DNA from 3 places in the Streptomyces liliifuscus genome. Region 2 is predicted to be linked to each of the others. Evidence: riboswitches for the same ligand, from Rfam matches in the RefSeq annotation. Region 2 holds a riboswitch; each other region holds the start of a gene.
What was found. A riboswitch is a leader RNA that binds a small molecule or an ion and turns the genes downstream of it on or off. The one in region 2 is predicted to bind cyclic di-AMP.
Positions count from the first base shown of each region.

Region 1: another riboswitch for cyclic di-AMP. It lies ahead of JEQ17_RS27345 (transglycosylase SLT domain-containing protein); the one in region 2 lies ahead of JEQ17_RS22065 (M23 family metallopeptidase).
Region 3: another riboswitch for cyclic di-AMP. It lies ahead of JEQ17_RS49930 (C40 family peptidase); the one in region 2 lies ahead of JEQ17_RS22065 (M23 family metallopeptidase).

Region 1 covers NZ_CP066831.1:6,358,622-6,363,809, forward strand. The annotation lists gene JEQ17_RS27335 (FAD-dependent oxidoreductase) at 1-117, shown strand, start outside; gene JEQ17_RS27340 (HAD family hydrolase) at 429-1,244, shown strand; gene JEQ17_RS27345 (transglycosylase SLT domain-containing protein) at 1,378-2,121, opposite strand; cyclic di-AMP (ydaO/yuaA leader) riboswitch at 2,125-2,289, opposite strand; gene JEQ17_RS50730 (DUF5959 family protein) at 2,647-3,567, opposite strand; gene JEQ17_RS27355 (CocE/NonD family hydrolase) at 3,641-5,188, opposite strand, start outside.
Region 2 covers NZ_CP066831.1:5,209,135-5,214,322, reverse strand. The annotation lists gene JEQ17_RS22080 (dihydrofolate reductase family protein) at 1-519, shown strand, start outside; tRNA gene JEQ17_RS22075 (tRNA-Met) at 640-713, shown strand; gene JEQ17_RS22070 (PP2C family protein-serine/threonine phosphatase) at 884-1,987, shown strand; cyclic di-AMP (ydaO/yuaA leader) riboswitch at 2,242-2,397, shown strand; gene JEQ17_RS22065 (M23 family metallopeptidase) at 2,409-3,458, shown strand; gene JEQ17_RS22060 (aldo/keto reductase) at 3,575-4,519, shown strand; gene JEQ17_RS22055 (PrsW family intramembrane metalloprotease) at 4,582-5,188, opposite strand, start outside.
Region 3 covers NZ_CP066831.1:1,879,518-1,884,705, forward strand. The annotation lists gene JEQ17_RS08100 (DUF4394 domain-containing protein) at 1-691, shown strand, start outside; gene JEQ17_RS49930 (C40 family peptidase) at 785-2,215, opposite strand; cyclic di-AMP (ydaO/yuaA leader) riboswitch at 2,311-2,482, opposite strand; gene JEQ17_RS08110 (glycosyl hydrolase family 95 catalytic domain-containing protein) at 2,676-5,188, opposite strand, start outside.

The DNA of each region.
Region 1 (5,188 bases), 1.1 Mb from region 2:
CTGTACTTCACGGGGCTGCCGGCGGCGGCTTCGTACGGGCCCGTGATGCGGTTCGTGTGCGGCACGGAGTTCGCCTCACCGAGGCTGGTCCGGCATCTGGTGGGGGCGCGCGGCTGAACGGAACCTCCGCTTCGTGCGCGTACGCATCGACGCGTCGTTGAAGCCGCCGAGCGGCCGCGAAGGCCGTGCGCGAGCCGTGTCCACGGGGCGAGGCCGGGCACGGGGAGGCGGGGCCGAGAGCGGGCGAGGGGCCGGTTGACCGGGGGCTCGGGAGCAGGGCGGCCATGGTCAACTGCTCCTCGGCGCCTGCGATTTGCCTCCGGGCGGCCGACGGATGGTGCCGACGGGCACCCCTGTGCCTGACGAGATACCGGACGACGTCCGGTTCCCGTCGAGTCGTTGGGGCGTTCGATCCGTATTCTCTGATCATGGCCGCACCGATTGCATATTCACTCATCGCCACTGACCTGGACGGGACGTTGTTGCGAGGCGACGACACCCTGTCGGACCGGTCACGCGCCGCGCTGGCGATGGCAATCGGGAGAGGTGCCAGGCACCTCGTGGTGACGGGGCGCCCGGCACCACGCGTACGCCCCCTGCTGGACGAACTGGGCAGCCAGGGACTGGCGGTGTGCGGTCAGGGGGCGCAGCTGTACGACGCCGGCGCCGAGCGCATGGTCTGGTCGGTCACCCTCGACCGCGAGCTGGCCGAGACGGCGCTCGGCAAGATCGAGGCGGAGGTCGGGGACGTGTACGCCGCGGTCGACCAGGACGGGGTCGACGGACTCACGCTCATCGAGCCGGGGTACGAGATGCCGCACCCGACACTCCCAGCGGTCCGCGTCCTGCGTCGCGACGACCTGTGGACGGAACCCATCAGCAAGGTGCTGCTGCGCCATCCCCTGCTGTCCGACGACGAGTTGGCGTCCGCGGCCCGCGGAGCGGTCGGTTCCCTCGCCACGGTCACGATGTCAGGACCCGGCACAGTCGAACTCCAGCCATGTGGCGTGACCAAGGCGACGGGGCTCGCCCTGGCGGCCGAACATCTCGGCCTCACCCCCGCCACAACGATCGCCTTCGGTGACATGCCCAACGACATCCCGATGTTCGACTGGGCGGCCCACGGCGTCGCGATGGCCAACGCGCACCCCGAACTCCGGGCGGTGGCCGACGAGGTGACCCTGTCGAACGAGGACGACGGGATCGCGGTGGTACTGGAACGGCTCTTCGGCCCGCGGCCCTAGCTCCGCGTCGCCGAGAAGGCGCGGCACCGGGCGGGCCCGCGGAGAGGTGGGTTCCCCTCGTCGCGGGCCCGCCCGGTACAGGTTCGCGGTACCGGCCCGCCCGGTACCGGCGGCCTGTTCGCCGTCGGCCCGCTCAGTAGGCCCCGAAGACGTTGTCGATCGAGCCGTACCTCGCGGCGGCGTAGTTGCACGCCGCCGTGATGTTGGCGACCGGGTCGAAGGGGTCCATCGAGGTGCCGGCCACGTGGTACGCGTTGAAGGTCGGGTCGATGGTCTGGAGGAGCCCCTTCGACGGCGTACCGGCCGCGGCGTTGGAGTCCCAGTTGTTCATGGCCTGCGGGTTGCCCGACGACTCGCGCATGACATTGCGGTAGATGCCGTCGTACGACCCCGGGATGCCCTGCTGGGCCATGATGTCCAGCGACTCCTTGATCCAGCCGTCGAGGTCGTTCGTGTACGTCTTCGCGGCGGCGGGGGTGACGGCGGACGCGGTGGTCGCCTTGGTCGCCGTGGCCTTCTTCGCCGAGGTCTGGGCGTTCTTCGTGCCGACCGTCAGCTTGAGGCCCGGGCGGATGACCGCCGGGTCGTTGCCGATGACCGCGCGGTTGGCCTTGTACAGGTTCTGCCAGCCGCCGCTCGTGGAGTGCTTCTTGGCGATCTTGGTCAGGGTGTCGCCCGCGACCACCTTGTACGTGACGAGCGAGACCTGCGGGACCGCGGACGGTGCGGCCTGGGCGGTCTGCGTCGGCTGTGCGGCGTGGGCGCCGGTGGCCCCCACGAGGGGGAGCGCGAGCGCGGCTCCGCCGGTTCCCGCGGCGACGATGCCACGCGTGAGGGTGTTCATTCTGGGGCGGCGGTGCTTGCCTCGTGCGGCCATGGCGCGTTTCCTCTCCGACGCCTGCGAGGTGAGCTGTCGGGTTCGGGCGGGAGCTGCCCGGCCGCATGCTGCACGCGGCTTCACCCCGAGCCGTTCCGGAATCCGGACCGGCGGCCTACCTGGGTCCCCCGCTCCTGCCGTACGCGAGTGAATGGGTGGTTGGGATCTCCGGGCGGCGGCAGGATTAGGCGGTCCATCCGGAGTGACGTGAACGTATGCGAGAGCACATGCCGTGAACAAGCCCAGAATTCACATCGCGATGTCATTTGCCTGTTCGGGACGGATGGGAATTCTTGATCCATTCGGAAGGCGAAGTTCAACTTGCTTTGAGCAAAGGTGAATCGACCGGCCGGGCAAAGTGACCGTCCGGGACGGACGTGACTCAATTCACTGGCACAGGTGGGGAATTAAGTGCTTCATGTGCTTAATGTGGGCAAGTCGGGCGGAGTCTGGATGTCCGCCCAGTCGACATAAGGGACTACTTGTCCAGATATGTTCTCGCCGCTCTTCGGGATTCCGGAGAGTTCAGTCCTCCGGGTTCCAGAGGGTCAGCACCTCACGCAGTTTCTGCCGATGGCTGTCGATCCAGTTCCCGGGAAGATCGACGGGGACGCACACGGTGGCCATGGAAATCGTGTCGTCCTCCACGATCACCTCTGGGCAATCCCGTTCTCCCGTGAGCCGAATGGAAATCGACGGGCCTCGCTCCACCGTCATCCAGGAGATGTCCTCGCCGCGATGCAATGCGGCGTCCAGGGCGTTCCCCCAGGTCTCAAGTCGGCGGCGCCACAGAGAGAGTTCGAGGCGGCCGCTGACGAAAGGCGTCTCAACGACGATCTCGGCAGCGAGGCCCGCCACCATCCGCGGGTGCCGGCCGAGGACCGTGATCCTGACGGAATTGCCCTCCTCGTCGGCGAGGAGCGCGAGGTCCGTCGGGCCGGTGCGGTGGTCGGCCGGGAGGTCGGCGTCGCAGAGGGCACAGACGAAGTGGGCGTCCTGTACGGAGTTCCACCCGGCGCAGGACGGACAGCGGCGGTAGGTGATCGGGTGGGTGTAGCCACCGGTTCCGGCGTCTGTGCGGTCGATGCCCACGCGGGTGAGGGCCGCCGCGAGCGACCGCCACGACTCGGGGTCGGGGCAGTAGCCGGTGGACTGGTTGCTCGCGTACGTGATCTCCCAGCCGGAGGCGGCCCGAGCGAAGCCCAACTCCCCGGCGGCGCGCACCGGTTTCCCGTCCGCGCAGGCCACGTGTTCGGAGCGGCGTGGAGCCAGGCGCAGGGTCATGGAGGCGTCGACGACGAAGGTGAACGGCTCGGCGAGCTCGTCGGCGGGGCGGACGGACAGGAAGGCGTCGAGGTCGGCCGGGGTCCGGATCCGGGCGCCGCCCCCGCCAGGCCGGACGGCCTCCCTTATGTCATCGGGCCCCACATAAGCGTATGCGGTCATGGGGTCCCTGCACACGCGATTGAGGTCGTGTGGCCCATGTACGCGTTCGCCGTCATGCGGGGAGCGTACGAGTTCACCCCGCGGTCCGCGGAATCCTTTTCTCCCAGGTGCGGTGGAACACCACCTCGTCACCGTCCTTGCAGATCACCTCGTTCGAGGTGATGAAGTCCGCCTCGTCGCAGGTGGTTTCGGAGTGTGCCTCGACGCTCGCGTCCCACGGCAGGTCCGGCCGGTGCAGCCGGACGAACCAGTCCGAGCGGGCGCGGGCGGACAGCGGGTCCGACTCGACGATCGTGTACGTGTCCAGGGCCTCCTCGGTGAATTCGAGGCCGTCGGGATACACCCGGGTGCCTCCGTACCGCGGGTCCACCTCCAGGCGCCACTCACCCTTGGCGACATCGCGGACGACAAGGCGCTCGGGGCGCGGCTCGTCCAGGGTCGCGGGGAAGTTGACCCCCATGGGCTCCGCCTGCTCCGGCTCCTCGAAGGAGATGGACGGGTCCGACTCCTGTGCGCGGAGCGGGAGTTCCAGCACGCTCCCCGAAGGGGTGAGGGTGAAGCCCGCCTCCGAACCCGGCTGGGGCCAGATCCACGGCCAGTACGCGGAGGAGACGGCGAGACGCACACGATGGCCGGGAGGGAAGGCGTGGCCGATGGCGTTCAGGTCGAGAACCACGTCCTCCGTAGAGCCCGGTTTCCAGGGAACCACCTGGTCACGGCCATGCCGGGCTGACAGGTTCAGAACGCCCCGGGTGACGAGGGTCGAGGAGCCGTCCGGGGCCACGTCGCAGATTCGGGCCACTACTTGTCCACACGTCGCCTCCGTGGTGAGCCTCAACCGCACCCGCGGGCGGCCCAGCACCCAGATCTCCTCCGGGACCGCGAAGTCGAAGCACGCCGACCTCCCGTCCTCGTCCCGCTGGTCGGGCGGCAGGTCCGCGTCGTTGCCGAAGGGGAAGAAACGGCCGGCGTCGACCCCCGTGTGCTGGGGGGACCGCACCACCACGGGCTCACCCCTGAGGGCGTACGTCACCGGGGCCACCAGGGGAGAGGGCCAGGCCGGATCGCCGACCCAGCGGCCCGGCAGCGTCGGGTACACCGTGGCGGGCGGATGGGAGTCGCTGACGTACGAGCGCAGGAGCGGCTCGGACATGATCCCGGTCTCGGTGCCCTTGAGCCAGTGGTCCCACCAGCGCAGCGTCTCCTGGAGGAAGCCGATCGCCGGGCCGGGCGGCAGCCCCCGGTCGGGGTACTGGTGCGACCACGGCCCGACGATCCCCCGTACGCGGTCGGCCGGGAGGTGTTCCGCCAGGCGCAGGACCGTGTCCCGGTACGGGTCGTGCCAGCCGCCGACCGCGAGCACCGCCGCCCGGATCGCCGAGTAGTCCTCGCACACGCTGCCGCGGCGCCAGTGGTCGTCCCTCGTCTGGTGCGCCAGCCAGGTGTGCAGGAACGGATCGACGGTCTCCAGTCGTTTGATCCACAGGTCGTGCCAGACCTCGCCCGCGTACACCGGATCCGGCGGGCGGGAGACGAACGTGAGCATGGTCGCCGCCCACGCGTGCATGTCGACGGCGAGCACGGAACCACCCATGTAGTGCACATCGTTGTCATAGCGGTC
Region 2 (5,188 bases):
GTCGAGACGCGGCCCGTGGGGGACATCGTCCTCATGCGGTACGTCCCCACCGCGCCCGGCGCCGGGACCGTACCCTCCGCCGCCGACCACCGGTGGCTGGCGCTCGCCTGCGAACTGGCCGCCGAGTGTCCGCCCTCGCGGACCGCGTTCAGCGTCGGCGCGGTCGTCGTCGCGGCCGACGGTACGGAGCTGGCCCGCGGATACTCCCGCGAGTCCGACCCCGTGTCCCATGCCGAGGAGGCCGCCCTCGCCAAGATCGGGCCGGGAGACCCGCGGCTCGCGACCGCCACCGTCTACAGCAGCCTGGAACCGTGCGCCCGCCGCGCGTCCCGGCCCGCGCCCTGCGCCCGGCTGATCCTGGACGCGGGCGTACGCAGGGTCGTGACCGCCTGGCGGGAGCCGGACACCTTCGTGGCCGGCGCGGACGGGAGCGGGCTGCTGGCCGCGGCCGGCGCCGACGTCCTGGTGCTCCCGGAGTACGAGGCCGCCGCGAAGGCGCCCAACCGCCATCTCGGCTGACGGGCCGGGCGGACCGGTGCCGCCGACCGGCAGGTTTCATGCCAAACCCCCCGGTTAAGCGCGGGCGACATCAACGCGTGTGCTTTGGGTCCCGCGGATGGCGTACAGTGGTCTTAACGGCGCGGGGTGGAGCAGCTCGGTAGCTCGCTGGGCTCATAACCCAGAGGTCGCAGGTTCAAATCCTGTCCCCGCTACTGAAGGCCTGAGGCCGGAATCCGATCAAGGATTCCGGCCTCAGGTGTTTTCCGCGGGCCTTCTCCGCAGATCCTCTGCCCAGGTCTTCCCCTCGGGTGTTTCCGGGTGTCTTCACCCGCCCGGGTCTCGTCCGCTCGCCCGCCGCCCCCGCTCCCGGAAGCCTGGACAGGTGGAGGAGCAGGAGCCGGTGCGCGTCGAGCCCGTGGAGAGGACGGCCTCCTACCCACGCACCCTCGTCCGCGCGCTGTCGGCGCTGCTGATCGTCGCGGGTGTCTGCTACGACCTCCTCACCCCGCAGGACTTCACCGCCGCTCCGTTCCTCACGGCCGCCCCGCTCGTCGCCGCACCCTTCCTCTCGCTCGGCGTCACCGTGTGGACGGGGATCGTGGCGACCGCGGCCATGGCCCTCGTGCACCTCAGGTTCGCCTTCGACGCGGGCGCGGTCACCGAGGTCCTCACCGTGGCCACGACCGCGGCGCTCGCCGTCGGCATCAACCGGCTCGTGGTCCGCGGCAACGCGCGCCTCGCCACCGCCCGCGAGGTCGCGGAGGCCGCCCAGTGGGCCGTACTGCCCGAACCGGCGGCGCGGATCGGCGGCCTGGAGATCGCGGCACGGTACGAGGCCGCGCAGGAGGGCGCGTTCATCGGGGGCGACCTGTACGCCGTGCAGGACACCCCGCACGGCGTACGGCTCCTCGTGGGCGACGTACGGGGCAAGGGCATGGGGGCGGTCGCCGTAGTCGCCGTACTCATCGGGGCCTTCCGGGAGGCCGCCGAGCAGGAGGCGAGCCTGGAGGCGGTCGCCCAGCGGCTGGAGCGGGCGCTCGCGCGCGAAGGCGTCCGGCGCGACATCATCGAGGTCTTCGAGGACTTCACCACCGCCGTGCTCGCCGAGATCCCGCACGGCACCCCGGTCGTACGCCTCGTGAACCGCGGCCACCCCGGGCCCCTTCTGCTGTACGGCGACGGAGAGGTACGTACGCTCGCCGCGGCGGAGCCCGCGCTGCCGCTCGGGACGGGGGAGTTGGGGGCCTGGCCCGACCGCGCGCAGGAGGAGGAGTTCCCGGGCGGGGCCATGCTGCTCTTCCACACGGACGGACTGTCCGAGGCGCGGGACCGGCGGGGCGTCTTCTTCGATCCGGCGCGGCACCTGTCGGGGCGAGTCTTTCCCGGGCCCGACGAGCTGCTCGCCGCGGTGCTGGACGACGTCCTGCGGCACACCGGGGGCGGGGCCGCCGACGACATGGCACTGCTCGCGGTGCGGCGGCCGTGAGATGCGTCGCTCTTTCCGCGGCCCATATCACCGTTGGTAGTCGAACGGAATCCCTCCGCTCAACAACTGACGCACCATCAACAGGGCTCCCGTTCCTGAATGACGATCAACTCGCCCGATTTACCCCGCTCATGACCTGTAAGTCCAGGCCAAGAGCCTTAACGATCATCAGGAACAGCTTGGAATCCGGTGCCCGGGTCTATTAACGTTCGATAACGCAGCGCGGTCGTCCCAGCCGTCACAAGAGTCGGCTCCGTGCGCACGCGCCGAATCCCGCAAGGGAACCGGGGAACCACCACTTGGGGTGAATCGCTCGTCTTCGCGGTGTAGCGCACCGCGGTTGACGCGCGTAGGAGACCTTCCTGCTCCGAACCCGTCAGCTAACCCGGTAGGCGAGAAGGAAGGAAAGGAGTGCGCCTACGTGGCGTCCAACCGGCCTGCCCCCACACCCTCGTTCGTGCCGAATGAGTTGACGGGTGAGTCCTCGGGTGACAAGAAGCCCGACACCTTCGCCTACGGCGCCCGTAAGGACGAGGAGACGTGGGAGGTCTGGAATCCCAGCGCGGACACCGTCCTTCCCGTCCGCGGCCGGCACCGCGTCTCCAAGCAGCGCGGCGGAGGACTCGCCCGTAGCTCGACCGTTCTGGGCGTCGGTGTCATAGCCGCCGTCGGTGCGGGTGGCATGGCCACCGCGCAGACCGGCAAGCCTCCGGTGTCGATCTCGATCCCCGACCTGCCGAACGTCGGCTCGCCCTTCTCGGACGACGACGCCCCGGAGGGCTCCAGCACCCCGATCACCGCCGTCGGCCTCACCACCGCCGACGCCGAGCAGGGCAACTCGGACGCGGGCGAGGCCCTGCGCGCCCGCATCATGCTCCAGGCCGAGCAGCAGCAGGACCAGGTGGACCGCGAGGCCCAGGAGGCCGCCGAGGCCGCCGCCGCGAAGAAGGCCGCCACGCTGGCGGCCAAGGAGCGGGACGCCGCCGAGGCCAAGGTCGCCGCCGCCAAGAAGAAGGCGGACCAGGAGGCCAAGGAGAAGGCCGAGGCCGCACGCCTCGCCGAGCTCGCCAAGCAGTTCACGCTGCCCACCTCCTCGTACACGATCACCTCCACCTTCGGGCAGTCCGGCGCTCTGTGGTCGTCCGGCCAGCACACGGGTCTGGACTTCGCCGCTCCCACGGGTACCCCGATCAAGGCCGTTCACAGCGGCACGATCACCGAGGCCGGCTGGAACGGCTCGTACGGCTACCGCACGGTCCTCACGCTCGACGACGGCACGGAGGTCTGGTACGCGCACCAGTCGTCGATCGGTGTCAGCGTCGGCCAGAAGGTGGCCACCGGCGACATCATCGGCCGCGTGGGCGCGACCGGCAACGTCACCGGGGCGCACCTCCACCTGGAGGTCCACACCAGCGGTGGCGACGGCATCGACCCGATGGCGTGGCTGCGCGGCAAGGGGCTCACCCCGTAGGACGGCCCACCTCGTAGGACGGGCTCACCCCGCATGGGGCGGGCCCGACCGGTGAGGCGGCCCGAGAGGTTCCCGGGTGCGGAATACGGCCGTCCGGTACGGCCGTTGACCCATTTATGACCTCACTCCGCAAGCTGGGTTCGTCCGACCTCGACGTCTTTCCGCTCTCCCTCGGCGGCAACGTCTTCGGCTGGACCGCCGACGAGGCGCAGTCCTTCGCCGTGCTCGACGCGTACACCGCCGCGGGCGGGAACTTCGTCGACACCGCCGACACCTACTCGGCCTGGGTGCCGGGCAACGAGGGAGGTGAGTCGGAGACCGTCCTGGGCGACTGGCTCGCCGCGCGCGGTAACCGCGCCGACGTCGTCGTCGCCACCAAGGTCGGTGCGCACCCCCGGTACAAGGGCCTGTCCGGGGTGAACATCAAGGCCGCGGCCGACGCGTCACTGCGGCGGCTGAAGACGGACTACATCGACCTGTACTACACCCACTTCGACGACCCGTCCGTGCCGGTCGAGGAGATCATCACGGCCCTGGACGAGCTCGTCCGCGCCGGCAAGGTGCGCGCGATCGCCGCGTCCAACCTCTCCCCCGAGCGGCTTCAGGAGTCCCTCGACCTCTCCGACCGCGAGGGCCTCGCGCGGTACGTGGCGCTGCAGCCCCGGTACAACCTCGTCTCCCGTGACTCGTACGAGGGCCCGCTCCGGGACGTCGCCTCCCGGGCCGGTCTGGCCGTCGTCCCCTACTCCTCGCTCGCCTCGGGCTTCCTCACCGGCAAGTACCGGGCGGGTGCCGTGGTCGACAGCGCGCGGGCCGGGTCGGCGGGCGCGCATCTGGAGTCGGAGCGGGGGCAGCGGGTGCTGGCCGCGCTCGACGAAGTCGCGCGGGAGCGCGGGGCCGAGGTCGCCACCGTGGCTCTTGCCTGGCTGGCCTCCCGGCCGACCGTCGTCGCACCCATCGCCAGCGCTCGTACGGTTGAGCAGCTTCCGGCGTTGCTGGGGGTGGCCGAACTCGTCCTCACGGATGCGGAGTTGGGGAGGCTGACCTCGGCTTCCGGCTGAGGTCGGAGGGGGAGGGCGGCTGTTGCGTTTTGGGGTCGCGTTGAGTTTTGGGGCTGGGCCCACTAAGAGCGGTACGGGTTGTACGTGTATGTGTACGGCGTCGGTGCCGGGTGGCCGTAGCCCTGCCACTGCGGTGCCACCGGTGCCGGAGCCGTCGCCCGGGCCGCGTACAGGAGAGCCGGGCGGGCCGGTTCGCGGCGCGTCCACAGCTCGTTGAGCAGCTCCCGTTCCCGTGCGACGAAGTCGGCGCCCGCGCGGCCCTTGCGGCCCCGGTGGCGCAGGAACGCCAGCGACGTCGCGTACGCCTCGTACTCCGCGACCGCCCTGCCCGCCTCGCGACCGCCGTGGTGCGTGGCGTAGTCGCGGGCCAGCCGCCGTGCCTTCATCGAGCCGAGGACGAACGGCTCGGGGGCCGTGAGCCAGCCCGCCATCGCGTACGCGGGCAGTTCGGAGCGGATCGTGCCCAGCTCGCGCTGGCGGGTCCAGATGACCAGCCAGGTCAGCAGGCCGAAGGCCGGGACCATGAAGGCCGCATAGACCGCGAAGAAGCCGTACTCGCCGAACGTCGACGAGCCGTTCCACATCGCGTGCATGCCCATCGCGAGCAGCAGCCCGACGATCGGGAGCAGTACGCGGCGGACCTGGTGGCGGTCCGCGGAGAGCGCCGCG
Region 3 (5,188 bases), 3.3 Mb from region 2:
CGGCACGCTCAACTGGTTCAAGCGCATCGACGGGCTCGTCGGCGACACCGCCGTCGTCGGGCTCGACTTCCGCGTACAGAACGGACTGTTGTACCTGGTCGGCAACAAGGGCGGCATCTACACGGTCCAGATCCCGCCCGCGGTCCCGAACCCGCTGGTCACCAAGGTCTCGCAGCTCAGTGTTCCGCTGCAGGGCACGAACTTCGGTGTCGACTTCAACCCCGCGGCCGACCGGTTGCGGATCATCAGTGACACCGGCCAGAACCTGGCGCACAACCTCGCCAACAGCAGCACCGCCACGAACACCCCCCTGACCACGGACGGGGCGACGACCCACGGCGTCACCGCGGCCGCCTACACCAACAACGACCTGAACTCGGCCACCGCGACGACGCTGTTCGACATCAACACGACCTCGGACCAGGTCGTCATCCAGTCGCCGCCCGCCAACGGTCTGCTGGTCCCGACCGGCTCACTGGGCTTCGACACCGGTGTCAACGCCGGCTTCGACATCTTCAGCGATCTGAGCGCCGGCAAGACGATCTCGAACACGGCCTTCGCCACCCTGACCCCGGCCGGTGCCTCGACGTCGACGTTCTACACCGTCGACGTGCTCACCGGAGCCACGACCAGTGTGGACCAGTTCCCCATAGCCATCACCGATGTCGCCGTCTCGCTCGACATGAGCTGAAACCTTCGCGGACCTGCCGTCTCCGGAACGAGACGATCAGAGGCCGTATCGAGCGGCGCATCGCGCGCGCACCGATACGGCCTCCGGGTCGGGTCAGGCGGGCCGGATCACGCTGTGGATCGCCGGCTCGCCGGCCCAGTGGATCGACTCCTCACGGATGGCCGCCCCCGGGCTCGGCGCGTGGACCATCATGCCGTTGCCGCTGTAGATGCCGACATGGCCGACGTGCCCGTTGAAGAGAACCAGGTCGCCGAGACGGATGTCGGAGAGGGGCACCGCCACGCCCGCGACCGCCTGATCGTTGGCGGTACGCGGGAGTGCGACCCCCGCCGCCTTCCAGGCCGCCTGGGTGAGGCTGGAGCAGTCGTACGAGCCCGGCCCCATCGCTCCCCACACACAGGGCTTGCCGATCTGCGCACGGGCGAAGTCGACCGCTGTCGCCGCCTTCCCGCCGTAGCCCGGGGTCGACCCGGCGTACGCCGGAGTCGATCCGCCGTATCCCGGAGTCGCAGCGCCGTATCCGGGGTTCGAGGCACCGTCCGAGCCGATGGGCAGACCCGTGCCGATCGGCGTACGGGCGTCGACGGGCGGAGCCATACCGAACGTCAGGTCCGGTCCCATGGGCAGGTCCATGCCGATGGACGGGGTCGGAGCCATTGCCGGAGCCGGAGCGGCGGGCAGACCCATGCCGAACGTCAGGTCCGGGCCGCCCAGGGCGTCTACGGACCCTCCCGTGCCGAAACCGGCCGACTGCGGCAGTGCCTGGGGCTGTTGCTGCCACCATTCGGCCTCGGCCTGGCGGTAGCCCTGTCCCTCGGTGGTGGCCCAGGCGGTCTCCGCCGGCGCGGGTTCGATGGCCGCCACCGGCGTGCTCCGCCGGGCGGTGTGCGCGGAGAGCAGTTCGCGGGCCTTCGCGAGCTTGCTCTGGTTCCGCTGCTTGGAGGTCTTCAGCGACTGCCGCGGATCGGCGGCCAGTGCGGGCAGGACCTCGGTGGCCTCCTGCCGCTGCTGCGGCACGGCCGACAGCGCGGCGACGGGACCCGCGGTCAACTCCGCCACGGGTCGGGCGGCTGTCGCGGCGCCGGGTCCTGCGGTCAGCTCCAGGACGGGTTTGGCCGGCGCTTCCAGCGCACGGTCGGCCGACCGCTCCCCCGGACGGTCGCCGGTGCTCCTGGGCCGCGTCTCTGCCTGGCCGCGGTCCGGCATCCTGTCGGGCGGCAGCACGGCGGGGATGAGGGGCCCCAGTTGCGAGCGTCCCACGTCGAACCACTGCTTGGCGCGGTCGTTCAGAGCGGGGGCAGGGGCGGCGGCGACCGTGTCGGCACGTCCACGCCCCGTGTCGGGTCCGGGGGTCATACGCTCGCGCGAGCGCCCCGAGCTCATCGCCCGGGTCGCGTTGTAGTTCCCGCTGACGGTCTCCGCCTGGTCGTAGAGGCTGTTGATCCGCTGCTGGACCTCTTCGCGACTCGGCTTGTCGTCCTCTCTCGCGGGCGAGGATCCGCCGGTCGAGGAATACAGATCCACTGAGGTGGCGGCCGCCGTCGCGAGGGCGGGCCGGGGTATACCCGGGAGGTTGCTGCCTCCGGGGCGCGGGGTTCGTTCCGGCGCGATGGGAGCCGTACTCCTTCCGTGCTCCGCCTACCGAGTTAGCTGTCGGGTTCGGGCGAGGAATCCGGAAGGTATGCCCTACGGCCCTTGCCCTGTCGGGCGGTTGGGCCGATTCACCCCAAAGTTCGGTGGGTCCCCGGTTCCGGTTGCCGCGAGGGCCACCGGATTCGGCGGAGGCCGCGCGACCCGGCGAGGTTCACCGGAGGGAGTCGTGCGTCCTGTCGGTCAACTTAGCCAACATGTGCACCTCGTGTGAAGATTGAAGGGCGAAGTGTCCGATATATAACTGTGACCTTCGTCGTACCGGGTCGAGACATCGCCGGACTTCGGCGACTTCTCACGGTTCACCACTCCCCCTCTGCTCCCGCTGCTTCCGCTACTCCTCCAGTGAGAGGGCGAAAACGTGGGCCCTGGCCGGCCCCGAAGGCGCGGTCAGCGTGATCGCGGTGAGCTGCTTGCTCGCGTCGAGCTCGATCACCTGGTGGAAGACGGCCGCCTTGGTGGCCAACGGCCCGGTGCGCGCGTGGATCTGACCGGTGATCACGGCTTCGGTCTCGCCGAACTCGGGGCCGGAAGCCAGCCAGTTGGTGAGCGCGATCGGCGCGGCCTCGCTCGTTCCGTCGGCGTACCGGACCACCGAGGGGACGGTCACGGCCGCCGAGTCGCCCGCGCCGAGCACGTGCAGCTTCGTGAACGCACGCTGCGCGCCCTGCGGGACGGCGATCTCCTGCCCGGCCGCCACGAGGTTGTTGTTCGTTCCCTCACTGCCGTTGGTGAAGAGGAAGCCGATCCCGTTGTCCGTGGTCTGCCCGGTCTGCGGGAGTTGGGCCATGGGGTACGTACGGCCGGCGCCGTCGAAGTCCCCGTCGCCGTAGTACATCTCTGTGGTGATGCCGTCGTTGTCGAAGTGTCCGGTGAGATCGAGCTGGGTGACGGTTCCGCTCTGCGGCGGTTCCGGCAGCCCCCATGGATCGGCGGGCACGGTCATCTTCACCGGGGCGATCCGCAGGTCGGGCCGTGAGCCGGCCGGGTGGATCACCGCCTCCGCGTCGCGCGCCAGGTCCAGTTCGACCACGCCCTTGCCCAGGTCGCGCCAGGCGGGTGCGGGGCCACCGACTCCGGAGACCGTGAGCCGCCCGCGCAGGGAGTGACGTATCCGGCACGGCTCCCCGGCGAGACTGCGTACCCGCACCCATCGGGTGGCACCGCCCCGGCGGACGGCGCTGACCAGGAACGCGCCCTGGGTGCGGAAGTCGTGCAGTGTGACGTCCCGCCAGACACCCGGGACGGCCGGGAAGACACGGATCGTGTCGCCCCAGCTCTGGCAGAGCATGTCGTGCAGGCTCTGCGCGGCGGACAGCGGTGTCTCGATGACCGGACCCGCCTCGTAGTACATGGTGTTGGGCTGTACGAACCGGTCGACCAGCTCCCTTAAATAGGTGAGCGAGTCGTCGCCCCGGCCCATCTGGGCGGTGATCGAGGCGGCGCCGGTGAAGCTGTAGCCGCGCAGGGCGCCCTCGAAGCCGATCCAGTGCTTCAGCGACCGTTCGATCAGGTCGCGGTGTTCGGGCTGCTCCCAGTTGACGAGGCAGAGCGGGTAGACGGAGAGCATGTGGGAGTAGTGGCGGTGGGACTTGGCGAAGGGGACGCCTGCTCCGACCATGAAACCGTTCTCGTCCACCGGGGGGTCGGTCAGCTTCTCCAGCACCTCGCGCCACTTGGGCGCCAACTCGTCCGGTACGCCGAGCAGGTCGGTGGTCTCCAGCAGGGTCTTGCAACTCCAACGCAGCAGCGCCAGGTCGTAGTTGCAGTCGGGGGCGTTGCCGTACTCGGGCGAGTGGGTCGGTGGCAGATGCAGCCGGCCGTCGTCACCCTCGTACAGGAAGTGCAGGTAGTAGTTGGTGCTTCGGCGCAGCAGGGGGTACAGGACGTCCTCCAGGAGGCCCCGGTCCATGGTGTGCCGGTAGGTCAGCCAGACGTTGTGCAGTGCCCAGGGCAGGTTGCCGAGCTCCGGGTTGGCGCCGACGCCGGGGACGGCGACGGTGCCGCTGGTGTCGCAGGTGGCGTCGGTGGCGCGGCGCAGGCCCGCCGAGTCGGACCGGTACTCGGGGCGCAGGCCGCCGATGAGTGTGTCGGTGTTCTCGGCGAGGGTGCGCGGGACGGCGTCCAGCTCAAGGTGGTTGGAGCCGTGCACCGCCCAGTACTCCAGCTGGACGTTGAGGTTCCACCACACTGCGGGCCAGGGCGTGGACTCCAGCCAGGGCCCGGTGGTCGCCATGATCGGCGCGTCCTCGCGGGCCGCGGAGGCGAGTTTGTAGAGCTGGATCCAGTAGAAGCTCTGCAGCATCTCGTCGGGGACGGAGAGGAAGCTCTTGCGGTAGAAGCGGTGCCACCACGCGCGGTGGGTGCGCAGCAGGCTGGAGACGGGCAGCGCGGACGCCTTGCGGACCGCCGATCTCGCCCGTCCCTCGGCGTCGGTGCCGGGATGGGAGTGGGCGACGGCCAGGACGTACGAGCGTTCGTCGCCGTGTCGGCGCTCCCGGTGGACGGTGACGGTCCGGCCGCCCGCGACCAGTGACTGCACGACGACGCCCGTGCCGTCCGGCTCGCGTGTGGCCACCGGAGCGGGGTTGGGCTCCAGGCCCGCCGGAGGGTCCTCCCGGACGATGCGCGGGCTGACGGCGGGCGAGGGGACGAACTCCCAGCGGAAGTCGCGCTCGCCCGCGCTCGCGCGTGCGGTGACGAGCAGCAGCGTCCGGTCGTTGTGGACCAGCGCGCGCAGGGCGATGGTGCCCTTGTCCGTGGTGACCGTTCCGCCGACCTCGGCGTTCCACAGGTCCAGGCGCAGGTCGGCGCCGGTGATGGCGCCGACGGGGTGCAGACGGAGAT